DNA from 4 places in the Dickeya chrysanthemi NCPPB 402 genome. Region 1 is predicted to be linked to each of the others. Evidence: predicted binding sites of a transcription regulator. Region 1 holds the regulator's gene; each other region holds the start of a gene.

Region 1 (7,658 bases):
CGGTGCCGCACCAGAAATCGATGGAGATATGGGTATTGCCGGCTGATTTCAGCCAAATGCCGGTGCACCCCAACCACCACATGGCAAAGGTATCCTGCTTAACTTCTTCCTGCTCAATCTCTTCGTTTAACCACGAGCCCCATTCAGGGAAGGTGCTCAGTATCCAGGATTCACGGGTGATCTCATCAATCTTGCTCATCGGACGTACCTTTCTGGTTTGGATGCCGCACTGCGCTGGCGAACCCGACAGCGGGTCATCGGATAATGACATGGCGCACATGACTGCGCGTCTATGATTGGTCGTGATTTTTTGTGACTATATCAACGGCTTTTTTGATTATCAATGATTGTCGTGATTATTTTGTGATATGGACAAAACTTTTCCTGTGCGAAACCCGCGGGTTTTTATTTATTATTTTGTTTTATTTGATTTTTTATTTATTGGGTAAGCAGAAAAAAGCGTGCGATATCGCTGGATGACAGGAGAAATCATTCGCAAATGTGAGCTTTTTTCAATCTGAATACCGCAATGAAGAGATTTTTATGCGCAAGACATTCATCACAAAAAATCATTTTTTGATGAAATATGATTGTTTTTGAGTTTATCAGGGCGGGGGCCAATGTTGTCCACCGTCCACGGAATGAAAGCAAGCCATATCTGGACGGGTGGGGACGTAGTCCACTACTCCAATAGCAATCCAATAGCAGTGTCATTGTCCTCATTTTGGACGGAGCAACGTTATGGAAACCCTCTACAGCATTTTTTACATTTTCTACAGCCAGGTGATGACTAAAGCCCCGTTATTGCTGGGGCTGGTAACGTGCATCGGTTATCTGCTGCTCCGGCGTGACGGTACGACGGTGATTAAAGGAACGGTCAAAACCATCGTCGGCTTTATGCTGGTGCAAGTCGGGTCGACCACACTGGTATCCGGTTTCAAGCCGGTGATCGACAAAATCTCCGAGTATCACCACCTGACCGGTTCGGTTATCGACCCTTACACCACCATGATGGCGACCATGGAAACCATGGGGAGCCGTTACTCCTGGGTGGGGTATGCGGTGTTGCTGGCGCTCGGCCTGAATATCCTGCTGGTGGTATTCCGGCGCATCACCGGCATTCGCACCATCATGCTGACCGGCCACATCATGTTTCAGCAGGTGGGGCTGGTGGCGGTGTTCTACGTGGTGATGGGGGCTTCCATGTGGGAAACCATCCTCTATACCGCGGTGATCATGGCGCTTTATTGGGGGATCTCGTCCAACATCATGTTCAAGCCGACCCAGGCTGTGACCGGCGGGGCGGGGTTTTCTATCGGTCACCAGCAGCAGGTGGCTTCCTGGGTAGCAACCAAACTGGCACCCAAACTGGGCGACAAAGAAGACAGCGTTGATCAGCTCAAACTGCCGAAATGGCTACACATTTTCCACGACAGCATTACCGCTACCGCCATTGTGATGACGGTTTTCTTCGGCATCATTCTGTTGTCGTTCGGTCTTGATAACCTGCAGAAAATGGCGGGCTCGACCCACTGGACCATTTATATTCTGGAAACCGGCCTTCGGTTTGCGGTGGCGATTCAGGTGATTGTGGCCGGGGTGCGTATGTTCGTGGCCGAGCTGTCCGAAGCGTTCAAAGGGATCTCCGAGCGCGTCATCCCCAATGCCGTATTGGCGATTGATTGCGCCGCTATTTATGCCTATTCCCCCAACGCGATGGTGTTCGGCTTCATTTGGGGCACGCTGGGACAGTTCCTGGCGGTGATCGGCCTGCTGTTGTTTAACGCATCCATCATGATCATCCCCGGCTTTATTCCGATGTTCTTCTCTAACGCCACCATCGGGGTATTTGCCAACCACTTCGGCGGCTGGCGGGCGGTAATGAAGATCTGTTTCGTTATGGGGATCATTGAAGTATTGGGTTCCGCCTGGGCGATTCAGTTGTTTACCCATAACGGCACCAGTTTTAACGGCTGGATGGGTATGGCGGACTGGGCGTTGGTGTTCCCGGCCATTATGCAGGGGCTGTCGTTCTCATCCCTGTTCTTCTTTGTGTTGCTGGCCGGCGCCGGCGTTTATATGTACTTCGCGTCACGCACCCTGCGTCAGGAAGAAGACCGCGCACAACCTGCCGCCGCCGCCGCTGCTGATGCCGAGCCGGTCGAATCACAACCGGCCATGCCGGCCGACGGACGCGCCGTGCGCATTCTGGCCGTGTGCGGCAACGGGCAGGGCTCTTCCATGATGATGAAAATGAAGATCGGCAAGTTTCTCGAACAACGGGGAGTACCGCACATCATGGACTCCTGCGCCGTGGCAGATTACAAATCCAAACTCTCGACCACCGACATCATCGTCTCGTCCAAACATCTGGCCGGAGAAATGCACCCCGGTGAAGGTAAGTTCGTATTGGGAGTACAAAACATGCTTAATCCGCAGTCGTTTGGCGACGAGTTGCTGGGGCTTATCAAGAAAAATTTTGCCGGTTAACCAATCACGCCTTCCCCTCTGCGAGGGGACAGGCAAGGAGACGCATATGAAATTCAAACAATCGTTAATCGACAATGACTCCGTGCTGCTTCACGCCAGTGCGGCGGACTGGCGCGAGGCCATCAAGCTTGGCACCGATATGCTGATTGCGTCCGGCGCCGTCGAGCCCCGCTATCACGAAGCGATTATCAGCAGTATCGAGAAAATGGGGCCTTATATCGTGATCGCTCCGCAATTCGCCATGCCCCATGCGCGGCCGGAAAACGGCGTCAACCGTACGGCGTTTGCGCTGGTGACGCTCACCGCACCGGTTAAATTCGAGGGAGAAGACGAGCCGGTGGATGTGCTGATCACGCTGGCGGGCAGTACCTCCGATGAGCATATGGAAGGGCTGATGGAAGTGACTCAGGTACTTGAAGACGAGCACAGCGACAGCGGAATCAACCTCGACAAGCTGCGGGCTTGCACCAGCCGGGAAGAGGTGTTCAGCGTCATCGATAAGGCGCTGGCCCAAACGGCATAAGCGGTAACAAGGCGCTCTGTAAGGGGCGCAGGAGAAACAACGATGTATCAGCAACTGAAAGCTATCGTACTGGACGCCAACCTGCTGCTGCCGCGTCACGGTTTAGTGACGCTGACCTGGGGCAATGTGTCGCAGATTGACCGCGAGCTGGGGGTTATCGCCATCAAACCCTCGGGGGTTTCCTACGAGCAGATGACCATCGACGATATCGTGGTGGTGGATATGAATGGGCGAGTGGTGGAAGGGCACCTTAATCCCTCCAGCGATACTGCCACCCATCTGGCACTTTACAGCGCGTTCGGCAATATCGGCGGTATTGTGCACACCCATTCGCGCCACGGCACCATCTGGGCACAGGCCGGTCGGGATATTCCGGCGCTCGGCACCACCCATGCCGATTATTTCTACGGTGATATTCCCTGTACCCGCCCGTTGAGCGAGGGCGAGATAGCCGATGATTATGAAAAAAATACCGGCCTGGTGATCGTGGAAGAATTTCAGCGCCGCGGTCTTGACCCGCTGGCGGTGCCCGGCGCGGTGATTACCGGCCATGCGCCGTTCTGTTGGGGGAAAAATGCGCTGGATGCGGTGCATAATGCACTGGTGCTTGAAGAAGTCGCCGCCATGGCGTTTTCGACCCGGCTGCTTAATGCGGACATTCATATTGATCAGGCGCTTTCTGATAAACACTATTTCAGGAAACACGGTGCCAATGCCTATTACGGCCAGCGCTGAATAGCCCGCACACGTAACATGATGTCATTGCAATAACGGCTTGAAATAAACAGTGGCAATCGGCCACGGGCTGCGCTCGCCCTCAAGTCAGAGATCCCGATATTTTCACGATTGGAAAGGAAATCGCATTATGACCAAACCTATGCTGCAAATTGCCCTTGATTCGACGGATTTGAGTACCGCTGTAGAGATTGCCGAACGTGTCGGCGGCTTTGTCGATATTATCGAAGTCGGGACGATTCTGGCTTTTGCCGAAGGGATGGCGGCGGTGCGTACCCTGCGTGAGCGTCATCCGAACCACATTATCGTTTGCGACATGAAAACCACCGACGGCGGCGCAATTTTGGCGCGCATGGCGTTTTCCGCCGGTGCTAACTGGATCACGGTGTCCGCCGCCGCGCACGTGGCCACTATCGCCGCCTGTAAGAAAGTGGCTGATGAATTCGGCGGGGAGATCCAGATTGAACTGTACGGCAACTGGAATCTGGATGACGCCAGACAGTGGGTTGCGATGGGGATTACCCAGGCCATTTACCACCGTTCCCGCGATGCGGAGCTGGCCGGCGTCAATTGGACTTCCGCCGATCTTGGCAGAATGCGTGCGCTGTCTGAGCTGGGGCTTGAGCTGTCGATTACCGGCGGCATCGTGCCGGAGGATATCCACCTGTTTGACGGCATCAGCGCCAAGGCGTTTATCGCCGGTCGCGCCCTCGCGTCTGAGAGCGGCAAAGCCACCGCAGAGGCGTTGCGTACCGAGATCAACAAGTACTGGTAAGACGCGAACGTGGATGCCAGACAGGTGCGTTAGGATGGTACAACGGTCTGAAACAAGGAGGGCGGCCAGATGGCCGCCCTGTCGGATGAGGGATGGGGATCAGCGCGTACCGTACACCACGATGGTTTTACCGTGGGCGGAGATCAGGTTTTGATCTTCCAGCATCTTCAGGATACGGCCGACGGTTTCGCGGGAACAGCCGACGATCTGGCCGATTTCCTGACGAGTGATCTTGATTTGCATACCGTCCGGGTGCGTCATGGCATCCGGCTGTTTAGCCAGGTTCAGCAAGGTCTGCGCGATACGACCGGTTACGTCGAGGAACGCCAGATTACCGACTTTCTGCGATGTAACTTGCAGGCGACGCGCCATCTGCGATGACAACCGCATCAGAATATCCGGGTTGACTTGAATTAGCTGGCGGAATTTCTTATAGGAAATCTCAGCGACTTCACAGGCGGTTTTCGCCCGCACCCACGCACTGCGTTCCTGCCCATCTTCAAATAAGCCAAGTTCGCCAATAAAATCGCCCTGATTCAGATAAGACAGAATCATTTCCTTGCCTTCTTCATCCTTGATTAGCACGGCAACCGAGCCTTTCACGATGTAGTAAAGCGTCTCTGCTTTTTCACCCTGATGAATAAGGGTGCTCTTCGATGGGTACTTGTGAATGTGGCAATGAGAAAGGAACCATTCGAGAGTCGGGTCTGTTTGCGGTTTGCCGAGAACCATTCGCTGTTATCCTCTGTTTGTAATTCACTGCGCAAATCACAGGGCTCAGAGTTCCCTGTACGGCGTGATAACATAGTTATAATTCAATTCCGTTCTGGCGGAATGACGTCAGGGAATATACTGAGGCTGTCTATACACGTCATATTCAGATTGCGGATGCGTTGGTCTGAATCATTCAGCGCATATCGGATGACGCCAGTAAGCCGGTGGCGGGCCTGACGAAGACTCAACACACGCGGTTACGCTTTTGTTTGTAACACAGGTTGAGTGTAGTGTCTCGTGTTGTCTCGCTTCAGCATGATTAAGCTCTGATTATCAGGCTTTTTTGTACATAAGCGGTGCAAAATTTCAAAAATAATTGATTGAGGACAAATTTATGCAGGCTCGGGTGAAATGGGTTGAAGGGTTGACGTTTCTGGGTGAATCCGCGTCCGGGCATCAACTGCTGATGGACGGCAACGCCGGCGACAAAGCGCCCAGCCCGATGGAAATGGTGCTGATGGCAGCAGGCGGATGCAGCGCCATCGATGTGGTGTCTATTCTGCAAAAAGGCCGTCACGATGTGGTGGATTGCGAGGTTCGCCTGACGTCGGAACGCCGTGAAGAGGCGCCGCGCCTGTTCACCGCCATTAACCTGCATTTTATTGTGACCGGCAAAGGGTTGAGCGATAAAGCCGTGGAGCGCGCGGTATCGCTGTCGGCGGAAAAGTACTGCTCGGTGGCGCTGATGCTGGAAAAAGCGGTTAACGTGACCCACAGCCATGAAGTGATCGCGCTGGACTAATGCGTCTGACTACGGCGGTTTGCTCCTGTTGCCGCCGCATCCTGCAAAGCCGCTACCGTCGGCTATTAATCAATTTTATTGCCTTCGATCAACCGCTGCACCAGCGGCATCATGATTAACTCCATCGCCAGCCCCATTTTGCCGCCCGGCACCACCAGCGTATTGATGTGGGAAATGAATGAGCCTTGCAACATCGCCAGCAGGTAAGGGTAATCAATATGGTCCAGACCCTGAAAGTGGATCACCACGAAACTTTCGTCCATCGAGGGAATGGCTTTGGCGGCGAACGGATTAGAGGTGTCTACCGTCGGCACGCGCTGGAAGTTGATGTGGGTACGGGAAAACTGCGGCGTGATGTAGGTGATGTAATCTTCCATTGAGCGCACGACGGAATCCATCACCGCCTCGCGGGAGTGACCGCGCTCGTTGATATCGCGCACCAGTTTTTGGATCCACTCCAGGTTGACGATCGGCACCACGCCCACCAGCAGGTCGACATGCTGCGCCACATCATGCTGGTCGGTGACCACGCCGCCGTGCAACCCTTCGTAGAACAGCAGGTCGGTCGGTTCCGGCATCGGTTCCCAGGGCGTGAAGGTGCCCGGCACTTGATTGTAGGGAATGGCTTCGTCGTAGGTGTGCAGGTATTTGCGGGTCTGGCCGGTGCCGCTGCGGCCGTATTCAATAAACGTGTGTTCCAGTTGGCTGAAATCGTTCGCTTCCGGCCCGAAATAGCTGATGTGGCGCCCCAGATCCCGCGCCTTGCGGATCGCCATGTCCATTTCCGGCCGGGTATAGCGGTGATAGCTGTCGCCATCCACCAGTGCGGCGCGCAGATTCAGTTGCTGGAAAATTTTGCGAAACGCCAGGCTGGTGGTGGTAGTCCCCGCGCCGCTGGAGCCGGTGACCGCGATAATCGGATGCTGGTGCGACATGGTGTGTAACCTCCGGTGAATGGGGCAATCTCCGGTAATCCGGTAAATAGGGGCAACCCCGGTCAGAGATATCTGAGCATTGTTAGCATGTTTATACCGCGGTGACACGCCAATTTACGTTTTTAACCGATTGATTCAGGGCTAATACCGCTCACCGCTGCTGAGCTGGCGGCGGGGCATGATATTGACGGTTTCATGCAGTTCCGACCATACCAGCACGACCTCGCCGTGTGCCAATTGTTGGCGTACGTCCGCGACTTTTTCGTCGAGCGTGCGCTCCTGCTCGCCGTAGTCGGTGCCTTCGCGCAGGACGAACGATTCAATCAGATTTTGCAGTGTTTCCGGTGCCAGTTCTTGCCAGGGAATGATCATGCGTTCTGCTCCAGATAAGGGGTGAACCAGCTTGGGGATCCGCTGTTCCAGCCACAACTCAGGCTGGTGCCATGTGCCGCCTGCACCGGCGCTTCACTCCAAGCGAGATCGATAAAATCCCCGTCCGGCAGGGGCTGAAAACACGTATTACGATAAGAAGAATGATTCATAAAAAGAGCGCCACGATGAAAAGAGGCCGCGATACCTGTTGCCGCATGGCGAAATACTTGTCTGCATCCTGTCTCGCTGCTAGGTTGAACGTCCCTTCAGTTATAAGGACCGCCGTTTCATGGAGCACGTCAGCCTGTTTCT
Region 2 (7,658 bases), 480 kb from region 1:
TGCAACAGGGATTGATTTTAAAGGAGAATGCATTATTGAAACATTTTTTGAAGGGGAAGAATATAGTGCGGAAGTTATTGTAGAGAGCGGTCTCATCATTAATTACTTTATAAACAAAAAGTTTGTCTCAGAATTACCTAATTTTGATGAAATTGGGCATATATGTGGCGAGAAAATAAAACCAGAAATAGCAGGTGTTCTTGAAAGGAATATAGAGAAAATTATTCGTTCCGCTGAAGTAAACTCAAGTATATTACATGTTGAGTTCAAAGTTAATAATAAAAATGAGATTGCAATAATAGAAGTTGGATGCAGAGTTGCAGGTGATTATATTACCAGGCTCGTCAACCTCACATATGGAGTAAATTTAGAAGAAATATTAATCATGTTAAAATGTGGAATTCCTTTACCTGACATAGAAAATAAAAACGAAAAAAATATGGCATAGAATTTTTATTTAGAGAAAAAAACAATGAAATAACACCTGAAAATAATAAGACAATCATTGAGGAAGTAAAATATAATGGCAGAACACCAGCCCCTCATCTCAGCCCAACGCATCTTCAGAATCGCATTGGTTACAATTTATTTTACATTTGAGTGATACAGCCATGGCACATATATTATTTATTGATTCAAATCTTACTGGACCAATTGTTATGCATCATGCAAAATCACTTGGCCATTATGTATCATTCATAGAATCAGGTGAGTTTAGTTGGTATAAAAAAAATGAGAAAAACAAAAAATATTAAATAGTCTAGATAATTATATCAAAACGAAAGAAATAACCGATTATGATGAACTATATGAAAATATAATAGCGATTGAAAAAATAAAAAAATAGATGCCATTATATGCTTGCCAGAAACAGCAATTGAGTTTGCAGCAAAGGCAGCTCAAGACCTTAGTTTACCATTTCCTACAGTAGAGTCAGTTAATAGATGCAGGAATAAACTTTATACCCGAAATACTTTAAATGAAAAAAAAATCAAAAACGCAAAATATTATACGGCAAAAAACAAAAAAGAGGCAATTGATAGCGCAAATAAAATCGGTTATCCAGTAATATTAAAACCAATATCAGGTAGAGATAGCTTTTTTAGCTATAAAGTTAAAAATCAAACTGAGCTTGAATCATATTGGCATGAGGCTGAAAGAAAAATTTGTGAACTCCCGGTATCTGTCCGTGTTCAATATGAAAGAGGTTTTCTTATAGAAGAGTACCTTTCTGGCGAAATGGTCTCTGTTGAAGTAGCACACAATGGAAAAGAAACAAAAATATTAATGGTTTCATCTCGTGGTCGTTCTGAAAAAAATGAGATGGTTGAATATCGTATTGATATGCCAGCCGATATCAGTGAGGAAGAATGGCTGCGATGTGAAGAGTATGCTATTTCTGTTATACAAGCTCTAGAACTTCATTATGGTATTTTTCATCTCGAGATGATGATCACATCAAGAGGCCCTATCCTTGTTGAGGCTAACGCAAGGATCATGGGAGGATTCATGCCACTTTTATATCTGAATTTCACAGAACATGATATTTACAAACTCATGTTTGATATTCATTTAGGGAGAAAACCTGATATTGACATAAAAAAAATGACCGAAAAATATGCTACAACAATTAGATTAGAGGCACTTTCCGAATCGACCATCAATCATGAAAAAATGCTTAAATGCATATCCAATTTTTCTAAAAACATTATCTTTTCAGAAACTATAGAATCGAGTGGATCATCAATAAGCATCAAACCACAAGATGTACTTGGACGCATTCAACTTTTATGTAACTCTGCTCAACAGCGGGATAGCATGACTAAATCACTGATCAATAGTATTGAATCAGAATGCAATGTGGAGTTACTACATTAAATCTGCAAATAACCACCGTGATTATTTAACATAATCATACAATGCAAATTGTGCATTGGTCATAGCAGCCCAGTATTTATCACCATATGACCAATGCCACCACTCAAATGGGTAATTGACAAAGCCATTAGCTGATAACACACTAAACATAATATTTCGATTTTTTTGTGCTTTCTCGGAGATATTTTCACAAAAACTCATACACTTTCCATTGGAAGATGCGATATCCATATCATATTCTGACCCCATATCACATATTTTTCCGGACAAACACAGCAGCAGATCGATAGCACCTCCAGTAGGGTGCCCAGCTACATTGGGTGGCGCAACAAATTCTGATGTCAACCTAACCAGCTCTTCGTGTGAAAGTGTTAAGTATTCTGCTGCAAGCCGTTTTAATCGCCGATTAAAATAGAACTTCTGCATCGAAACAGGTCTGAAACTTTCCTTGATGATGAATCCATAATCATCAGGAAGTAAGTTTGCAGCACGAGTCAAACGTTCAGCAACAGATTCCCTGACTTTAAATACGGGGGTATACTCCAGATGAGAATGGTTGTCTAATGAATCATCAACAAATATATTCTTATGAATACCAACTATATCCACCAGCTTTTCATGACACTCAGCTACAGGTATTGATGACACTCGTAAATCAGAAAGTGCCACAGGTTTTTTAACATTGCCAGACTCTTGCATAACACATTACTCCCTTTAGTCATTCTAGAGACCAGCTAATCATCAATAGCTATATTACTTAGCATTTAGGACTTAACGGCCACTCCCAACAATTATGTCTACTGAGACCAGACTATGTTTCTAATCACTCAAACTACTGGGGCATAATTAAACTGATAACTTGTTGTCTTATCATCTCACCAATCCCAATTAGTGACATACATCACAGAAATATCGCCACAGGTGGTGAATAGTGAACCGGTCCGGTGGTCAGGCCACCAGACCGACCATCGACATCAACAGAGTTTAAGGAGCTGCATTATGGAACACACCTGGCGCTGGTATGGCCCCAACGATCCGGTGTCGCTGGATGATGCCCGTCAGGCGGGCGCGACCGGTATCGTCACCGCCCTGCACCATATCCCGAATGGTGAAGTGTGGAGCATCGAAGAGATTAAGCAACGTCAGGCGATACTGGCGGAAAAAGGGCTGACCTGGTCAGTGGTGGAAAGCGTGCCGGTGCACGAAGCCATCAAAACCCAGACCGGCGATTACCGGCGTTATATCGCCAATTACCAGCAGTCACTGCGTAATCTGGGCGCCTGCGGCATTGATACCGTGTGCTACAACTTCATGCCGGTGCTGGACTGGACCCGTACCGATCTGGAATACCCAATGCCGGACGGCTCCCGGGCGCTGCGTTTTGATCACACCGCCTTCGCGGCGTTTGAGCTGCACCTGCTCAAGCGTAACGGCGCCGCCGCCGACTACACCGATGAAGAACAGCGTCAGGCCGCTGCGTATTTCGCCGCCATGACCGATGCCGACAAAGACAAGTTGACCCGCAATATTATCGCCGGTCTGCCGGGTGCCGAAGAAGGCTATACGCTGGAGCAGTTCCGCGCCCAACTGGCGCAGTACGACGGTATCGATAAAGCGAAGCTGCGTGAGCACATGGCGGAATTCCTGCGGGCGATCGTGCCGGTAGCGGAAGAAGCCGGTATCGTGCTGGCGGTACACCCGGACGATCCGCCGCGGCCAATCCTCGGCCTGCCGCGCATCGTTTCGACCATTGAGGATATGCAGTGGCTAAAAAATACTGTCGACAGCATCCATAACGGCTTCACCATGTGCACCGGGTCTTACGGCGTACGGGCAGACAACGATTTGGTGAAAATGATCGAAACCTTCGCCGACCGTATCCACTTCACTCATTTGCGCGCCACCTGCCGCGAAGACAACCCGAAAAGCTTCCACGAAGCGGCTCATCTGCATGGCGATGTAGACATGGTGAAGGTGGTGAAAGCGATTCTGGCGGAAGAACACCGCCGCCGTCAGCAGGGCAATACCCGCGCCATTCCGATGCGCCCCGACCACGGCCACCAGATGCTGGATGACCTGAAGAAGAAAACCAACCCCGGCTATTCCGCCATCGGGCGGCTGAAAGGGCTGGCGGAAGTGCGCGGCGTCGAACTGGCGATCAAACAAACGTTCTTTAACGACTGACCCGCGGTTCGTCTTATATCCTAAGTAATTCGAGTTGCAGGAAAGCCAACGCACCTGCAACTTGAAGTATGACGGGTTATACGTCTGGCCCGGCGTGGGTCAGACGTTCAACACAAACTTCTCAATGGCGTACGCCACGCCGTCTTCACTGTTAGACCGGGTGACGAATTGGCTCACCGCCTTGACGCTCTCAATCGCATTACCCATCGCCACACCCAGCCCGGCAAATTCGAGCATCGCCAAATCGTTTTCCTGATCGCCCAGCGCCATCACTTCATCAGCGGCCAGACCGAGGTGTTGCGCCAGCATTTTCACCCCTTCGCCTTTATTGACGCGCTTGTCCAGAATCTCGAGATAGAAAGCGGCGCTTTTCATGATGGTATAACGGGCGAAATCTTCGGGTGGCATGCGGGCGATAGCGGCATCCAGCACCTCAGGTTCATCGATCATCATCACTTTTGGAAAACGCAGGCTGCTGTCCATTTCCTCTACCGCCCGGTATTTCAGCGGCATGCTGGTCAGGTGGGACTCATGCACCGTGTAGGCGCTGATATCTTTGTTGGCGGTATACACATAATTGAAATCAAGCGCATGGAAGTGCACGCCCAACTCGCGCGACAACGCCTCGAAATGGAGATAGTCCTCAAAGCTCAGCGTGGTTTGCGCCACGCATTCCCCCGTCAATGTGCGCTGCACCAGCGCGCCGTTATTGGTGATGCAGTAGTGCCCGTCTTGCTGCAACCCCAGTTGTTTCAGATAGCGCTCAACGCCGATGAACGGGCGCCCGGTCGCCAGCGCCACATAAACGCCTTTTTCGCGGGCGGCGGCAATAGCCTGTTTCACCGCCGGCGAAATCTGGTTTTCCGGCGTTAGCAGCGTGCCGTCCATATCAATCGCAATCAGTTTTATCGCCATGATTTCCCCAATAAGTAACCTCACTGCCGGTATCCTAGCGTGATTAGGTTGGGTAAAACCAGAAAATCCGCCGGCGTATCATCCTTAGGTGATTAAAGAAACCCATACGAAGAGCTTATCCCACCAGGCGTAATTGAGTTTTGATCAGGACAGACAGGCTTTGATCAGGACAGACAGACAAAGAGGCATAGCCAATCGCGATTGGCTATGCCTCATATTCGTCGGATCATTTCAGGCGCATCAAAACACGGGTGCGACTTATTCCTCTTCCTCACGCAACGGCACAATCAGCATGTCGATGTGCACCGTATTGATCAACTGGCGCGCAGACGACATCAGTTTACTCCAGAAATCCTGATGGTGGCCGCATAGCACCAGATCAACGTCATACTTGCGAATCGCGTCAACCAGCACCTGGCCCAGATCGCCGCTGCCGCTCAGAGTTTCCGAGATCGGATAACCGGCGTTTTCCGCCAGATCTTTCAGGGCATTCTGGGTTTCTTCGGAAATGCGTTGCTGCATGTCACCCAGATTGACATCGATCAGCCCGGTGTAGAGATCAGAGTAATTCACGTCAACATGGATCAAAGAGACTTTGGCATCGTACGGCCGCGCCATGGAGACCGCTTTTTCCACTAACACCTTACTTTCCGGTGACAGGTCAACCGCAATAAGGATGTGCTTGTAAGCCATGATTAAGCTCCTTCCGTAATGACTAACTGATGAGTCAGCAGATATTTCCTGCCAGCCTGATAACCTATGGCAGTGATGAGCATAACACCCCGCTTATTGCGGGTTATGTTCAACGGATCACAACGCCACACATTTTGTAACGGTTCTGCGAATGCGGATGATCGCCTACCCTGAAGTGATCGCCCATTGCGCCGATACTCTCTATATCCGTCATACATCAAGCTGCAGAGCTGTTGGCTTTCCTGCAACTCAATTGTTTAGGGATACCAGAGGAAAGCCTGAATAACGGTGAAACCGCTATCCCGTACATAAAGTGTAGTTGAAAAGGACGGGGCCTACGGCGAAGAAAGCCGGTGCCGGATCAAAAGTCATCATGATGTTTTTGGCTGTCAGGAACCTTGCGCCGGGTATGGAAAAAAATCGCAAGGCTCTTCTACAATGAAATTGGGGGGGAACCTCAACGGGTTCATCTCCAGGCAGGGATACAAAGGTGAAGAAGAACACCCGGGCAACTCGCCATGGTCGGGCAGCCCCATAACATCGCGTGAAAAACGTGTGGCATAAATACCCACAGATGTGATGTCAGCAGGATACGACACATACCGGCATCTGTAGGGTCATAATCCGGGAGGGAAGCATGATGATTAGTACATTTGCGCTTTTCTGGGCTTTATGTGTCGTCTGTGTCATCAATATGGCGCGATATTATTCTTCGTTGCGAGTGCTGCTGCTGATATTGAGAGACTGTGATCCGCTACTGTATCAGTATGTGGATGGAAGCGGATTTTTCACCTCCCACGGGCAACCCAGCAAGCAGTTACGGTTGGTTCGTTACATCTATGCACAACGTTATCTTGACCATCACGACCCGGAATTTATCCGTCGTTGCGCGCGGGTGCGCGGTCAGTTTTTGCTGACTTCCGCCTTGTGCGGGCTGGTCGTCGTCAGCCTCATCGGCCTTATCATCTGGCATTGAAGTGCGGCGGCAACAGTGACGGCATAAGCAGGTTGTGGTCCCATCAACCCATTAACGATACGCTGAAAGCAGAAAGGCGACCTGATGGCCGCCTTTCTTATTTGTCTACTTTGTCTACACGCTGATGGATGCAACGTTTGCGCTCTATTAGCGCACGTCAGATCAGTTTCAGCGCCAGCCAGTACAGCACGCCGGACAGCAGCATTGATACCGGCAGGGTGAAAACCCAAGCCAACAGAATGCTTTTCACCGTTTTGCCCTGCACGCCGCCGCCGTCCACAATCATGGTGCCGGCCACCGCGGAGGAAAGCACGTGCGTCGTGGATACCGGCATACCGGTATAGCTGGCAATGCCAATCGACATGGCGGCCGTCAACTGTGCGGAGACGCCTTGTGCGTAGGTCATGCCTTTTTTACCGATTTTCTCGCCGATAGTGACCGCCACACGCTGCCAGCCCACCATCGTACCGAGCGACAACGCCAGCGCCACCGCCACAATGATCCACAGCGGAGCATATTCCACCGTGTACAGCAGGTCGCTACGCAGATTGTTGAGCAGGCGTTTGTCATCGGCCGAGGTTTCCGGCAGCTTAACGACGCGATCCAACGTATCGGAGATACACATCAACAAACGACGGGCACGGGCACGATCATCCGCAGGCAGCTCGCTGTAGTTTTTCACGTTATTCAGCAACGTCAGCGCACGGTCAATGGCGATCATGGCGCGAGACGTATCACAGTGAAAATCCGGTTTGTTGCCGGTAGCAGGAATCACGTTTTCCGGAGCCGGAATCGGCGTCGACAGGCCGATCACATGCGTCAGCGACGCGTTATGAGACTGATAATACCCCTGCAGATTCATCACCGCATCGCGGGTACGGCTAATATCGTAGCCTGAGGCATTCATGTTCAGCATAAACCCGGCCGGCGCCACGCCAATCAGCACCAGCATGATCAGGCCAATGCCTTTTTGCCCGTCGTTAGCGCCGTGAGAGAAGCTCACCCCTACCGC
Region 3 (7,658 bases), 1.7 Mb from region 1:
TAGTCGAATTCGCTGGAGTAGTGCGGCTTGAGCACCTGCGTGCCGTGGCCGGTCTGGGAGTCGGCGAAACGCACAAATAGGGTCGGTGCGGGGTTCTGCTCGTTGAATTCTTTGCGCTTGTCGGCGTAGTTCATGCCGACGCAAAGGATTTTGGACGGCGCGACGATCACCGGCAGGAAGGTGACGTCGGCGACGGCGACATCAGGCGTCTCGGTCTGAAAGGCGGCGGCTTCGTGGAGCGCCTCGCCTGCCAGCAGGGCTTTCAGGTCCGGATAACGGTCGCCAAGGCGGCTGCCCAAATCAATCAGACCTGCCGGCGTGTGGATCCCGTAGCTGTTTTTGCCGTGATGGCGGTAACTTGCAAGTTTCATAATCTTTCCCGTTTAAATAAGGCCGCGAACTATCGCGGCGTTATTTGTTTTTTTGTCATACACCGTCACACCAGGAACTTGCCGAGTACCAGCAAGGCCACGGAGACGTTGATTGCCCCACCGATACGGGTAGCAATCTGAGCGAAAGGCATCAGTACCATACGGTTGCCGGCGGTGAGAATGGCCACGTCGCCGGTACCGCCCTGCCCGCTCTGGCAGCAGGAGATGATGGCGACATCAATCGGGTGCATACCGATTTTCTTGCCAACAAAGAAGCCGGTGGTCACCAGTGCCACAACAGTGGACACAATCACCATCAGATTGGTAATAGTGAAAGCGTGTACCAGCTCTTCCCAAGGGGTAATCGCCACGCCGACGGCGAACAGAATCGGGTAAGTCACAGAAGTCTGGAAGAATTTGTAAACGACCTGAGACCCTTCCAGCAGACGCGGAGATGCGCCATTAGCCAGCTTCACGATGACTGCGGCAAACAGCATACCCACCGGTGCCGGCAGACCAATCAGCTTATGGCCCAACATACCGATCATGTACAGCAGGATAGCCAGCAGAGCGCCCGCCGCCAGATTGGCCGGGTCCATTTTGCCGCTCAGCGTGCTGGTGAGTGTGGCCGGAGCCTGTTCGGTGCCGTTTGCTTTGTTCGGCATCAGTTCGCCTTCACCAGTCAGGTGCGGATAACGTTTACCCAGTTGGTTCAGCGTACCGGCCAGAACGATGGCAGTCAGGCTGCCCAGCATAACGATCGGCAGGATGCGGCCCAGCGCGACGCCTTGCTCCATGTGCAGCAAGGTGGCATAACCGATAGACAGAGGAATCGCCCCTTCACCCACACCGCCTGCCATAATCGGCAGCACCAGGAAGAAGAAGATCTGGAACGGATCCAGGCCCAGCATCATGCCGACACCCATACCAACCAGCATACCCACGACTTCACCGCACAACATGGGGAAGAAAATGCGCAGGAAGCCCTGAATCAGCGTCTGCCGATTCATGCTCATAATGCTGCCGACAATAATGCAGCAGATATAGAGATACAGAATATTGGTGGATTTGTAGAACTTGGTCGTGGCATCCACAACAACCGACGGCAGCAGACCGTAATAAACCAGCGCAGACGGAATAAACGTGGCGCAAATCGCGGCGGCCCCCATTTTGCCGATAAACGGCAAACGCTTGCCGAATTCACCGCAAGCAAAGCCAAAAAACGCCAGCGTAGCGACCATGACTACGATATCGCTGGGCAGTTTGCCTTCAAGACAATCCAGCGCAATTAATAGACCAGCCAGAATAAACAGCGGCACTGGAATAACACCAATTTTATAGTTATCCAGAACGTGCCACCATTTTTCTTTTAATGAAACCTTCCCAGAGGCTTCATCTTTTACAACGATATAAGAATCATCAGTGGTACTCATAACCTTCTCCCCTTGTTATTTTCCCGTGCATAGTAAAAGGTCAGCGCCCGTTATTATGTGATAATCCTCAAATTAAAAAATGAGTTTTAATGGTGCTTATGGTTTTTATGGTTTTTATTATTTTATTCATTAAAATCAAATAATTAAAAAATGATGGTGAGATGTTTTTGTCTGTAGTTTTTATGGTTTTTATGGCGCAAATGGTCACTATTACAATAAGAAAATAACATGTTGAAAAAAAGTAATTAAAATGTCCACTCTCGGTGACAGGCAATTTACGTCTTATTTAAAACAACTGAAACAAAAATACTATTTTCACAATTTGCGCGAAACGCTTCACAAGACTATTTTTTATCCCCTTTCTTTTACGCCTTTCATGATAAATTAGCCATCTTCGTTTGTTCGTTTTACCGGTGATTTAGCACATTATGACTGTCAGGCTACCGTTCCATCTCAAGCTGTTCATCTACCTGATGATCTTTTTTTCTCTGCTGCTCATCACCGCAGGGCTTTACTACTACCGTGCCGTAGACCAACAGCTTTATGATGAACTGGGCAGCCGGGCGCAGATTCAGGCACGTGAAATCGCGATTATTCCTTCGTTGGTCGAGGCAGTGAAACACAACGACACAGCAACCATCGACAATCTGGTTGATCAGATTAAGGCCCGCAGCGATGCCAGCTTCATCGTCATCGGCGATCGCAACGCCAACCATCTTTACCATTCTGAAGAACCGTCACTGCTCGGCACCGAAATGATCGGCGGCGATAATAAAGAAGTACTGGAGGGGCAAAGCACCATTACGTTGCGGCGCGGCGCTATCGGCATCTCGCTACGCAGCAAGGCGCCCATTATGGATGGCGACCGTGTTATCGGCATCGTGTCTGTCGGGTATCTGAAAAAACGCATCGACAACCTGACACTCAGTAAAGTGGCTCATGTCAGCCTGGCCATCGTCGCCATGCTGGTTGCGCTGTTCTTCTTTTCATGGTGGTTCTCGCGTAACCTGAAAAAACAGATGTTCGGGCTGGAACCCCTCGAAATTCGGCTGCTGGTCAGGCAACAAAAAGCGTTGCTGGAATCTATTTATGAAGGCGTGATCGCTATCGACAAACAGCGCAACATTGCCGTGATCAACCACGCAGCGAAAGATCTTCTCGGCCTGGCGATGCCTTCGTACCAATTGCGCGGTAAACCGATCGATGACGTGATAGCGCCGGTACCGTTCTTCTCTAATGGCGATATTTGGGTAACCGATACCCATGATGAGATCTGTCGTTTCAATCAGATCACGGTTATCGCCAGCCGCGTGCGCATTATGCTGGAAGATGAGTTGCAGGGTTGGGTGATCAGTTTTCGCGACAAGAACGATCTCCACACTCTGAGCATGCAACTCAGCCAGGTCAAACGCTACGCCAACAGTCTGCGTATTTTGCGGCACGAACAACTCAACTGGACCGCCACGCTGGCTGGGTTGCTGCATCTGCGTCGCTATGATGAAGCCATTCGTTACATTGAAGCACAGTCTGAAGGCGCACAGGTCGTGCTGGACTTCATCTCCAGCCGTTTCTGCTCTCCGGCGCTTTGCGGCCTGTTGCTGGGTAAATACGCCAGCGCCCGTGAAAAAGGCATAGAGCTGCATTTTGATCCACGTTGCCAGCTCAACAGTATCCCGGCTTCCCTGAGTGAAACAGAGTTGATGTCAATTATTGGGAATTTAATCGATAATGCCGTAGAAGCTACGCTGGTCAGTACCCCGGCTTACTCTCCTGTTGAAGTCTATATCCATGATGGTGAACAGGAATTAGTCATTGAAGTGGCGGATCAGGGCACAGGGATTGACCCCGCCATTGCGGATCGGGTATTTGAGATGGGCGTCACCAGTAAACAGGAAGGCGATCACGGGCTCGGCCTGCATCTGGTGGCCAGCTATGTCAGTCAGGCACAGGGTGTGATCGAAGTGTCTGACAATTCGCCTCACGGCGCTATTTTTTCCATCTTTATTCCAAAAACAACTATATAACCAAAAACAGGGAATACCAGTACCATGCCGATTGCGAACACCATGCCGACTGAACGAACGATTGAAAACTTCGACGTGCTGATCGTTGAAGATGAAAGAAAGCTGGCAAATATCCATGCGGAATTTATCGAAAAGAATTTCGCACTACGAGTCGTGGGCACGGCGTCAACCCTGAGCGAAGCCAAACGCATGTTGCAGCAGTATAAACCCCGGCTGATGCTGTTGGATAACTACCTGCCGGATGGTGAAGGCGTTCAGTTGCTCGAAAGCGATCTGATGCGCAGCATTAACTGCTCGGTCATCTTCATTACTGCCGCCAGCGACATGAATACCTGTGCGCAAGCCATTCGATGCGGCGCGTTTGATTACATTATCAAACCCGTCTCCTACCCCCGCTTACGCTCATCGCTTGAACGTTTCATTCAGTTTGTCAAAACGCAGCATACTTACAAAGTCGTCGATCAACAGAACGTGGACGTACTCTACCAGTTGCAAGCCTCTACCGTACCTAACGGGCCAGGCAGCAAAGGCATTGAAGAGAATACCCTCAGTCTGGTTAAGCAGATCTTTCAAAGCCAACCGGAAACCCTGTTTTCCGTAGACGAAGTGGTGGAAAAAACCGGATTAAGCAAAACCACAGCCCGGCGTTATCTGGAGTACGGACTTGAAAACCAGTTTCTTGATGTAGAAATGCGCTACGGCAAGATTGGGCATCCCCGGCGTCTCTACCGTAAAAAACACCTGGATTAACCTTCCCCCCGAGATCCCGTTTTCCCATCGAGGTATGACCCGCGTTTTGCGGGCCATATTCTTGCATCATCGATCAGTATTACTACTTTGATCAGCATTGCTACTTTCCTGCTCGGTCATTGCACTGAATAAAAACGCCGACATTGGTCAATTACACCAGTTCTTTTTAGATATTTCGCCAAATAAACCATCCTGCATCACAAAAACCATCACATAATACAAACGAAACTAAATCTCTACCCGACAAGCACCGATAACATACTGGCTGGCTACGGCCTGAAACCGACAACCTATGAATGCTGATGTTCGATAATATTCACGGCAGCAAACCAATAAACACTCGGGTAATTTCTTTTAAGGAGTACGGCAATGGGGTTCAGCAGCGCGATAAAAAACACCAAAATCTCTCATAAACTCTACCTGGGATTCGGCGTGGTGTTATTTCTGGTGGTAATAGCGTCCACACTCAGCGCCATGCGCTTTCGTGACATTCGTGATATCTACGAAAAAACCAACCTGATTTACAACATCAATATTGAAGTTTTTCAGGCCAAAATTAATCGCCTTAAATATTTCTATACTCCCGATGACAGCACTCAGACCGTATTAACGGGTTTCGTCAAACATGCGTCTGAATTGACTCAAAGCGCTCATACCTTGTCCTGGCATAGCGATGAATTGGGTTATATCAATGATCTGGATAAGATCATGGTGGATTTCCAGAAGTCAGTCGCCGATATGTCGGCATCCACGCAACAAGTTGTCGCACTGAGAAAACAAATCGCCGCGTTAAATACGCAAAATGCCGTCAAAACCTTCCGTGACGGCCTGCAAACCCAGCAACTAGACTACGCGTTACTCCACCGTATAGAAGAATTGGCATACGCCGCGGAATCACTGAAAAACCTCGCTTATGAGTTGCAGCTTGCAGGTACCGATGATGCCGTCAAAGCGTTTAATGGCCGTTATGCCGAAGCCCAAAAGATTTATCAGGACCTACAACCCATACTCTCCGGCGACAGCCAGAAACTCACAGAGACACTCTGGAAATACACCACACAATACGCCTCACTGAATCAGGACTATATCCGCGCCTGGGGCGAGCTGAAGAAAGCAGAAAATGCGGTAAAAACCGGCGGTGATAAAAGTAGTGCGGTGATCAAATCCTTAATTAGCGTGGTAAAAAATAAGAACGACGCGCTGGCGTACGGCTCAGCCAACGTAACGTTGCTGATTGGCGTCATCGCAGTCATCATCGGTATTTTGATCGCCGTCTACATCATTCGTCAGATAACTCGCCCGGTCATGCATAATCTGATGCTGGCTGAACGCATCGCCAGCGGTGACCTGACTGCCACCATCGAAGTGGACCGCCACGACGAACTGGGCAAGTTGACCGCCGCGATGGCATCCATGAACAATCGCCTACGGCAGATGATTTCCGATGTGCGCGACAGCGTAGCGCAAGTCACGCATTCGGCGGCCGACATTGCCGCCGGCAACAGCGATCTCGCCTCCCGCACCGAGCAGCAATCCGCCGCAGTGGTGCAAACCGCCGCCAGCATGGAAGAATTGACCTCAACGGTGAAAAACAACACCGAAAACGCCCGTCATGCCAGCCAGATTGCGTCCGATGCATCGAGAAATGCACATAAAGGCGGCGAAGTGGTACAGAACGTGGTGAAAACGATGGATGACATTGCCGCCAGTTCTCGCAAAATCGCCGATATCACCGCCGTCATCAATAGCATTGCTTTCCAAACCAATATTCTGGCGCTCAACGCGGCGGTGGAAGCCGCCCGTGCCGGTGAGCAAGGGCGTGGGTTTGCCGTGGTGGCTGGTGAAGTGCGTAGCCTTTCCCAACGCAGTTCACAGGCGGCAAAAGATATCGCAGCCTTGATCACCGAATCGGTAGAACGCACTAACGCAGGGAGTACACTGGTGGCCGAAGCAGGACAAACCATGGATAGCATCGTTAAATCGGTATCCCGCGTTAACGATATCATGGGTGAGATCTCCTCCGCGTCGGAAGAGCAAGGCCGGGGTATCGAACAGATTTCCCGTGCCATTACCGAATTGGATAGCACGACCCAACAAAACGCCACGCTGGTTTCGCAGTCATCGTCTGCCGCCAATACACTGGAAGAACAGGCTATGTTGCTGGAGAAACTGGTGGCGACCTTCCGGCTGTCGGACTCCCCGACCGCCTCGTCGCACACGGTTGCATCACTGAACACGCCGCGTCGTCCGGTGCAGGCTCTGCCCGCCGCCGGTAAGGCTAAAGCATTAGCGAAACCGGACGCCAAAGGTCATCAGGACGACTGGGCTTCTTTTTGAAAGACCTAACGTTATCCTGACGAACGGCCCGCAATTAGCGGGCCGTTTTTATATCCACGGATTTAAGAACTGAGATAACGGATAAACCGGTGGACAACACAAGCCCAACCTAAAACACCATCGTCATCGGGTCGGGATGGTGATATTCAAACCCCAGTTCACTGCAGATTCGTTGCCCGTCGATCAACCTGGCTTGCGACGGATCGCCAGGCAAGAATTGCGGTGGCTCCAGTCCCATCTGGCGCGCCTGTTCCGGATAAAAATCCTGTTTGGCCGGATGCAACGGCGCACATAAATTATAAAGATGCCCGCCGTGCGGGCGCTGCAACAACAGCATGATAGCCTCAATCACATCCTCCAGATGGACCAGATTCACACCATGACTGCCATCCGGCAGATCCCGACGCCCGGCAAGAAAATGCCCTGGATGACGATGATTTCCCACCAGCCCGGCCAGCCGTAAGATATCGACTTCGGTATGCGGCAGCGCATGCAGCCATTGTTCCAGTTCCAGTAAGACTTTACCGACGCCGGTTTCCGGCTGCGGCGAATAATTTTCTTTCACCCGACCGCTCACCGGGCCATAAACCGAAATGGAATTGGTATACAAGATGCGTGGTATACCATGCGCCAGCGCACTGTTGACCACGCGCTGTACCGCCGGCAAATAAGCGCCGCCCTCGCGCTCAAGGCGCCCTGGCGGCAACGTGATAATCAGCGCATCCACATTCAGCAGGATATCC
Region 4 (7,658 bases), 650 kb from region 1:
ACCATACCGGCCGCACAAGCAGAAGTCAGTGGTGAGAAGATACCCGCACCACATCCAGCAAGTAACCGAGAGAACAAAAGCCAACTGAGGGAATGAGACAGCAAAGTTATCAAATTCCCTAAAATAAAAGTGACGATACCTGAAATCAACGCAAAACGAGCGGATGTTCGAGATGCAAAAACAGGGGCAAGTAAAGGAGCTGAAATAGCATAGGCTGCAGTGAATAATGCCACGCCTAAACCAATGCTGGCTTGTGTCGTTTGCAGGGTTATCGCCATTGACGGTAACAAACCTGCTAGCACATAGGCATCCAGACCAAGCGCAAACGTCCCTATGACCAGAGGCCAGAGCCGCCAGAGGTTTCCATTAGTCATACTTATCCTATGTAAAATTCAACCTTGCTATAAATAACAACATTCCTAATGTTCGATAAATGTCGAACATTAGGAATGTTGTTCCTCAACACGCACTCCGTCAATATAGGAATGATGCTATTTTTTGATATTCATCAAGGTTCTTTCTTAAAGGAAGTCAGCCCTAAACTTAAGATCTGCTAATTAATTCATAGCATGAAGGATGCTTGTAGCTGAGTTTTACCAAGAGATGGGACTATGACAAGTCCTGTTTTTAAACTCCCAAACCGGGTTTATACGTTCTTTGATAGAGAGGTCTACCTGCGTCGCCACGCCCGTTCACGTAATCCGACTTCCGTCAGTGCTATCGACAGCCGGATTCCTGACTCCATCGCCATACATAACCTATTAAGTGCCTGCCGCTCTATGCTGGGAGTCACTCGTCCTCGTCGGCTATCCCGTAGTAGTCCCGCAACCGCTTTCGCACAGCCTCCACCAACGCTTTTCCTTATGTACCCGTTCAAATTTTAGTTGCTTAATCTCTTTCTCACTCTGTTTGAACGCCGTTTTGTCATTGGCCAAAGACACCAACAAAAAGCCTTGCTTCCACGGACTAACTGCTCAAGGTAAAGGCCTTTTTGACAACTTGTTCTTAGTGTTTAGATGGGGAGACAACTATCCTGACAGAGTGTGCTCCCTGTTATATTTGTTGCAAATAACGACAACCAGGGCAAATAAACGAGAAGCGATGCAAACCAGCAGAATGATAACTCATCATTCGCCAACGCGAGTTAAGCCAGATACTTCTCCCGCAGCGCATCGCGTGCCGAGACATCCAGCCCGTAATCCTGCGCCAGCCAGTTATCCACCGACCCATGCTTCTCACGGATTGTATGCAGCGCCGTTGCCAGAAACTCTTCACGGGCGGAGAGCACAAAATCGAACCGCTTCAGCGCTTTTTCGCTCAGGCTGGATGCCAGATCTTCCAGTAACTGCCGACGAAACGGCGTCAACGTGGACTCGGTAACCAGATAATCCTCCATCACCGTCTGCTCATCCGCCCCCAGCGCAAACAGCACCAGCGCGGAACCAATGCCGGTACGATCTTTCCCTACCGCACAATGTTGCACCAGCGCACCGTCATCCGGCTGGCGCAGCAACACCACCAGATGTTGATAGGCCGGATTGCCGAACGGTAAACGGCGATACAGCTCCATCATGAACGCACGGGAATCGAACGCTTCGAGTTTTTCCGAGCCTAGCGTTTCCAGACTGGCGGTGACCTCATGACGCAACGGGTTGGCAGGAACAGAATGATAACGCGCGCCGGACCATAGCCGGTCTGGCCGCAGCGCGGCCTCGTCCTGATCACGGTAATCGACCACGTGGGCCACCGGCATACTGGCGAGCTGGTCGATGTCGCGCTCGCTTAATTGGTCAAGGGCGCCGGAGCGAAGCAGTTTGCCGTGGCGAACTCGCCGACCGTCCGCCACACGAATTCCCCCTAAATCACGAAAATTGACGCCGCCATCAAGTGGTAGCACCGAGGGATGCAGTAATGAAGATGAAGTCATATCGTTCCCTGTAGTTATCAAGAATGAGTTATCTATGCCGAACAATTACGGTTACGCCATAGTCGAACAACGGAAACTGACGGGTATTATCAGATCTGACAGTTAAATTAGCATTAAGGCAGACAAACCGATGAACAGCTCGTGGGGTGGTATCCCAGCAGAAATAAAACAGGCGGTACGCGAGCGTCGTCGTACCGCCGGCCGAGCGTCTCGCCCGGCAATAACATCAGGCTCAGGCGTCCAGTAATTTACGCGCCGCCGACAACACCACATTGACGGACGCATGTTCCGCTTTTTGCATCGTGGCGGTATCGGGAATTTCCTGTTGGGTGCGGTTGACAATCACACCCGCCACCATGCCGGCACGCAGCCCCTGACTGGCGCACATCGTCAGCAGCGTTGCGGACTCCATTTCATAGTTCAGCACGCCCATGCTCTGCCATTGCGCCATAGAGCCCTGAAAACGCCGCACGACCCGGCCGGAATAGGTGTCGTAACGCTCCTGGCCTGGATAGAAAGTATCCGAGGACGCGGTAATACCGACATGCAGTGTCGCCCCCGCTTCACGTGCCGCTTCCGCCAGTGCGCAGGTGCAGGCAAAATCGGCCGCGGCTGGGAACTCCAGTGGCGCAAAGTGCAGGCTGGCGCCGTCCAGACGCACCGCCGCGGTGGTGACCAGCACATCGCCCACCGCGATATGCGGCTGGATAGCGCCGGTCGTGCCGACGCGCAGGAAGGTACGCACACCCAGTTGCGCCAGTTCTTCTACCGCAATCGACGTAGACGGGCCGCCAATACCGGTGGAGCAGACAATCACCGGTTTACCCGCCAGTTCCGCGCGCCAGGTGGTGAACTCCCGGTGCGATGCCAGAAAAACCGGGTTCTCCATCAAGCGGGCAATCTTTTCCACTCGAGCCGGGTCGCCGGGCACGATCGCCAGCGTGGCTCCTTGCAAATCCTGTTTTGTTAAACCGAGATGAAATACATCGGACATAAACGCCTCCCAGGCAAGCTGTCAGGTACAGGGCGATCTTAGCGCACAGGTAGCCGCCGTTAAGTGAAGCACGTCGCTCATTGGAAAGTAACGAATCTCTATTTACATAAACATTGTGATTTATGTCACAATTTAAAGCGTAATAGCCCGCTGTTGCACCTCACAATGTGCGCACTGATTGCCCTATCTGGCTACTGCCATTCGCAATACACTACAAAGTTTCTACACTTGCTTAACGCGGGGGCGACATTGTCCCACTGGCAGATTTGTCCCACCGGCAGATTCCCGTCTTGATAAAGGAAAGGCAATGAAAACCGATGCGCTACTGACACTCAGAGAGACCACACGGGCATTTTCGCCAGCCGTCATGCCGCTGGCTTCTTCCGCCATTACCACCGATGCCGCCGGGCTGGTGGCCGGCGAAACCACCATCCCTTCGCAGGGCGACAGCCTGCCTGCTTATATTGCCAAACCGGAAAAAGCCGACGGCCCGCTGCCGATCGTATTGGTAGTCCAGGAAATCTTCGGCGTACATGAACATATTCGTGATGTCTGTCGGCGGCTGGCTAAACAGGGCTATCTGGCCATCGCGCCGGAACTCTATTTTCGCCACGGCGACCCACAGCAATACAGCGATATCCCAACGTTGATGAGTGAACTGGTCAGCAAAGTACCCGACAACCAGGTCTTGTCCGACCTTGACCATACCGCGCACTGGGCGGTACGTCAGGGTGGCGACGCCAGCCGGCTGGCGATTACCGGTTTCTGCTGGGGCGGCCGCATTAGTTGGTTGTACGCCGCACATAACCCACAGTTAAAAGCCGCCGTCGCCTGGTACGGTAAGCTGGTCGCCGAAAAAACGCTGACCTCGCCGCAACATCCGGTGGATGTGGCGAAAGATCTGAGCGCGCCGGTGCTCGGGCTGTACGGCGGGCAGGACAAAAGCATTCCGCCGGAACAGGTGGAAACCATGCGTCAGGCGTTACGGGCGGTCAATGCCGATGCGGAGATTGTGGTCTATCCGGACGCGGATCACGCTTTCCATGCTGATTACCGCGCAACGTACCATGAAGCCTCCGCCAAAGACGGTTGGCAACGTATGCTGGCGTGGTTTGCGCGCTACGGCGTGGCGTAATTCCCGCAGTAAGATCGGGAAAAGAGCAGCAAGCGCAAAAACAACCACCACCTCCTGAGGAGGTGGTTTAAAGCTAACAAGAAAAAGGGAGACGTTATCGTCTCCCTTGTTATTTCAGGCGGTGATGCGGAACGCCCAGCCCTGAGCGTCACTTCCTGTCGTTCACGCGCGTCCTGCCATCCTTTGCGCCATTCCCCATCACCGTTTTCGGCTGACTTATTCCGCTGTTTCGCGCAGGCGTTTGGCTGCCTGAACCATGTTCGCCAGTGACTGACGTGTTTCCGGCCAGCCGCGGGTTTTCAGGCCGCAGTCCGGATTCACCCACAGGCGTTCTGCCGGAATACGTTGGGCCGCTTTACGCAGCAGTGCTTCAATCCATTCAACACTCGGCACGTTCGGCGAGTGAATGTCGTACACGCCTGGGCCGATTTCATTCGGGTACTCGAACTCTTCGAACGATTCCAGCAGTTCCATATCAGAACGTGAGGTTTCGATGGTGATCACGTCCGCATCCAGTGCCGCGATGGAATCCATGATGTCGTTGAATTCGCAGTAGCACATGTGGGTGTGAATCTGAGTATCGTCTTTCGCGACCGCGGCATTCAGGCGGAACGCATCGACCGCCCACTCCAGATAGGCTGCCCAGTCGGAGCGGTGCAGCGGCAGCCCTTCACGCAGCGCCGGTTCGTCAATCTGGATGATGCCGATACCAGCCTGTTCCAGATCCGCCACTTCGTCGCGCAGCGCCAGCGCAATCTGTTTGGCAATGGTTTCACGGCTGACGTCTTCACGCGGGAAGGACCAGCACAGAATCGTAACCGGGCCAGTCAGCATGCCTTTTACCGGCTTGCTGGTCAGCGACTGAGCATACTTCGCCCACTCGACGGTGATCGGTTCAGGACGGCTGATGTCGCCAATCACCACCGGCGGCTTGACGCAACGGGAACCATAACTCTGCACCCAGCCGTTCTGGGTGAACACGAAACCATCCAGATGCTCGCCGAAGTACTCCACCATGTCGTTACGTTCGGCTTCACCGTGCACCAGTACGTCCAGTTCCAGACGTTCTTGTTCCACAATCGCCTGTTTGATGTGCTCGGCAATGCCGATACGGTAGTTCTGACTATCCAGACGACCCTGTTTGAAATCCAGACGCAGGCCACGAATTTCAGTGGTTTGCGGGAACGAACCGATGGTAGTGGTCGGCCAGTCTGGTAGCTGGAAACGCGCACGCTGCGCTTGTGCACGAACCGGATACGGGCTCTGACGCTGGCTGTCTTGTGCGGTGATCGCGGCCAGACGCGTCGCCACTTCCGGGTTATTCACACGGGTCGATGTCTGACGGGCGCGGATCGGTGCACTATATGCCACCAGTTCATCGCCATTGCCGCTATTGAGCGCCTTGGTCAGCAACGCCAGCTCCTGACACTTCTGAATCGCGAAGGCAAACCAGCTCTTCACTTCCTCGTCCAGACGGGTTTCGACGCTGAGATCAATCGGGCTGTGCAACAGAGAGCAGGAACTACCCAGCCACAATGTACGCTTGCCCAGCAACGGTTGCAGACGATCGAACCAGCTCGCCAGATCGGCGCGCCACACGTTACGTCCGTTGATGACCCCCAGCGACAGCACCCAGTCGGCAGGTAACTGTGCATTTAGTGCGGCGGCGTCGTCTTTGCCGTGCACCAAATCGACATGCAGCCCCTGCACCGGCAGCGCTTTGATAACGTCCAGATTCTGGCCGATGCTGTCGAAATAGGTGGTCAACAGCAGTTTCACCTGCCCTTGCAGCGCATCGTAAGCCGGTTTAAACGCCGCTTGCCATTCGGCATCCAGCTCCAGCGCCAGCAGCGGCTCGTCAATCTGCACCCATTCGATGCCGCGCTTAGCCAGCTCAGCCAGCACCTGCCGGTACACCGGCAGTACCGCGTTCAGCAGATCCAGACGGTTGAAGGCTTCCCCTTTGACTTTACCCAGCCACAGGTAGGTTACCGGCCCCAGCAATACCGGTTTCACCTTGTGACCCAGCGCCAATGCTTCATCGACTTCATCCAGCAGTTGGGTCCAGGTCAGTGTGAACTGTTGGCCTTGGGTAAATTCCGGCACCATGTAGTGATAGTTGGTGTTAAACCATTTGGTCATTTCAGCGGCGGCGGCCGGCTCACCGGTCGGTGCGCGGCCACGGCCGATACGGAACAGGGTATCCAGATCGACGGAGCCATCCGCGTTCTGGTGACGGGCAGGTACATTCCCCAGCAGCAGGCTGGTGGTCAGCACATGGTCGTACCAGGCAAAATCGCCCACCGGCAGCAGTTCCACGCCGGCGTCTTTCTGCTGTTGCCAGTGACGGGCGCGCAACTCACGGCCCACGGTCAGCAGCTCTTCCTGCGTGCTGTTCCCTGCCCAATAGCTTTCCTGTGCTTTTTTCAGTTCACGACGCAGACCGACGCGCGGAAAACCAAGAGTGTGATTTAAAATTGCCATGCTTAAATTCCCATTTAGCCGTCCAGATGTTTACACATCCATAATCCGCAGGTAGTGTAGTCAGTACAAGCGCAATTTATTCACTGTCACTGTGAAGGACTCTCATGATCGAACTTAAACACTTACGGACGCTGCAGGCGCTGCGCAACACGGGATCGTTAGCCGCCGCCGCCGCACAGCTCCATCAGACGCAATCCGCCCTGTCGCATCAATTCAGCGATCTGGAACAACGGCTGGGATTCCGCTTGTTCGTCCGTAAGAGCCAGCCGCTTCGCTTTACGCCGCAGGGGGAAATTCTGCTGCAACTGGCCGAACAGATCCTGCCGCAGATTCAGCAGGCGCTGCAGGCGTGCAACGAGCCGCATCAAACGACGCTACGGCTGGCGATCGAATGTCACAGTTGCATTCAGTGGCTGACGCCGGCGTTGGAGAACTTCCACCAGAGCTGGCCGCAGGTGGTGATGGATTTCAAATCCGGCGTTACTTTCGACCCACAACCCGCTCTACAGCAGGGCGAGCTCGATCTGGTGATGACGTCCGACATTCTGCCGCGCAGCGGCCTGCACTATTCGCCGATGTTTGACTTTGAGGTACGACTGGTGCTGTCGCCGGATCATCCGCTGGCCGCCAAGGCCGTAATTACGCCTGACGATCTGGCGCAGGAAACGCTGATGATCTACCCGGTTCAGCGCCAGCGGCTGGATGTATGGCGCCACTTTTTACAGCCGGCCGGGGTCAGCCCGTCGCTAAAAAGCGTAGACAATACTCTGTTGCTGATTCAAATGGTAGCGGCGCGCATGGGCATCGCTGCGCTGCCGCACTGGGTGGTAGAGAGTTTTGAACGCCAGGGTCTGGTGGTCACCAAAACCCTGGGCGAGGGTTTGTGGAGCCGGCTGTACGCCGCCGTGCGCGATGGCGAACAGCGTCAACCGGTTATCGAAGCGTTTATTCGTTCCGCGCGCCAGCATGCCTGCGAGCATCTGCCGTTTGTGCGGGATGCTTCACGACCCAACGCTGGTGTACCCATAAAGCCACAGCAATAATCGCAGAACCGATGAAAAAGCTGGTCCAGTTCGGCGTTTTCTGCCAGAAAGCGAAATTGACCAGCAGCCCGGCCG

The links. The regulator CRP, encoded in region 1, controls carbon source genes, mostly activating them, when cyclic AMP is high. The targets are predictions, from matches to a motif close to ATGTGANNNNNNTCACAT.
Region 2: the regulator CRP is predicted to act here: its motif matches at 2,768-2,785, upstream of uxuA (mannonate dehydratase).
Region 3: the regulator CRP is predicted to act here: its motif matches at 1,860-1,877, upstream of DCH402_RS09215 (2-hydroxycarboxylate transporter family protein).
Region 4: the regulator CRP is predicted to act here: its motif matches at 3,035-3,052, upstream of udp (uridine phosphorylase).

What each region holds. Positions count from the first base shown of each region.
Region 1 covers NZ_CM001974.1:346,875-354,532, forward strand. The annotation lists gene ulaG (L-ascorbate 6-phosphate lactonase) at 1-199, opposite strand, end outside; gene DCH402_RS01625 (PTS ascorbate-specific subunit IIBC) at 742-2,490, shown strand; gene DCH402_RS01630 (PTS sugar transporter subunit IIA) at 2,537-3,013, shown strand; gene DCH402_RS01635 (L-ribulose-5-phosphate 4-epimerase) at 3,056-3,748, shown strand; gene DCH402_RS01640 (3-keto-L-gulonate-6-phosphate decarboxylase UlaD) at 3,879-4,523, shown strand; gene crp (cAMP-activated global transcriptional regulator CRP) at 4,623-5,255, opposite strand; gene DCH402_RS01650 (OsmC family protein) at 5,632-6,039, shown strand; gene DCH402_RS01655 (phosphoribulokinase) at 6,105-6,974, opposite strand; gene DCH402_RS01660 (YheU family protein) at 7,116-7,346, opposite strand; gene DCH402_RS22710 (hypothetical protein) at 7,343-7,516, opposite strand; gene DCH402_RS01665 (LysE family translocator) at 7,636-7,658, shown strand, end outside.
Region 2 covers NZ_CM001974.1:4,532,566-4,540,223, forward strand. The annotation lists gene DCH402_RS20100 (ATP-grasp domain-containing protein) at 1-448, shown strand, start outside; gene DCH402_RS21810 (ATP-grasp domain-containing protein) at 862-1,878, shown strand; gene DCH402_RS20110 (M15 family metallopeptidase) at 1,900-2,577, opposite strand; gene uxuA (mannonate dehydratase) at 2,878-4,062, shown strand; gene yidA (sugar-phosphatase) at 4,162-4,977, opposite strand; gene uspA (universal stress protein UspA) at 5,236-5,670, opposite strand; gene uspB (universal stress protein UspB) at 6,311-6,646, shown strand; gene pitA (inorganic phosphate transporter PitA) at 6,804-7,658, opposite strand, start outside.
Region 3 covers NZ_CM001974.1:2,050,180-2,057,837, reverse strand. The annotation lists gene DCH402_RS09220 (fumarylacetoacetate hydrolase family protein) at 1-371, opposite strand, end outside; gene DCH402_RS09215 (2-hydroxycarboxylate transporter family protein) at 437-1,804, opposite strand; partial or broken gene DCH402_RS09210 (ATP-binding protein) at 2,233-3,881, shown strand; gene DCH402_RS09205 (response regulator) at 3,853-4,578, shown strand; gene DCH402_RS09200 (methyl-accepting chemotaxis protein) at 4,948-6,915, shown strand; gene DCH402_RS09195 (SDR family oxidoreductase) at 7,025-7,658, opposite strand, start outside.
Region 4 covers NZ_CM001974.1:4,369,199-4,376,856, forward strand. The annotation lists gene DCH402_RS19350 (MFS transporter) at 1-374, opposite strand, end outside; gene DCH402_RS19355 (tyrosine-protein phosphatase) at 1,145-1,927, opposite strand; gene udp (uridine phosphorylase) at 2,160-2,921, opposite strand; gene DCH402_RS19365 (dienelactone hydrolase family protein) at 3,229-4,056, shown strand; gene metE (5-methyltetrahydropteroyltriglutamate--homocysteine S-methyltransferase) at 4,273-6,540, opposite strand; gene metR (HTH-type transcriptional regulator MetR) at 6,645-7,583, shown strand; gene DCH402_RS19385 (carboxylate/amino acid/amine transporter) at 7,486-7,658, opposite strand, start outside.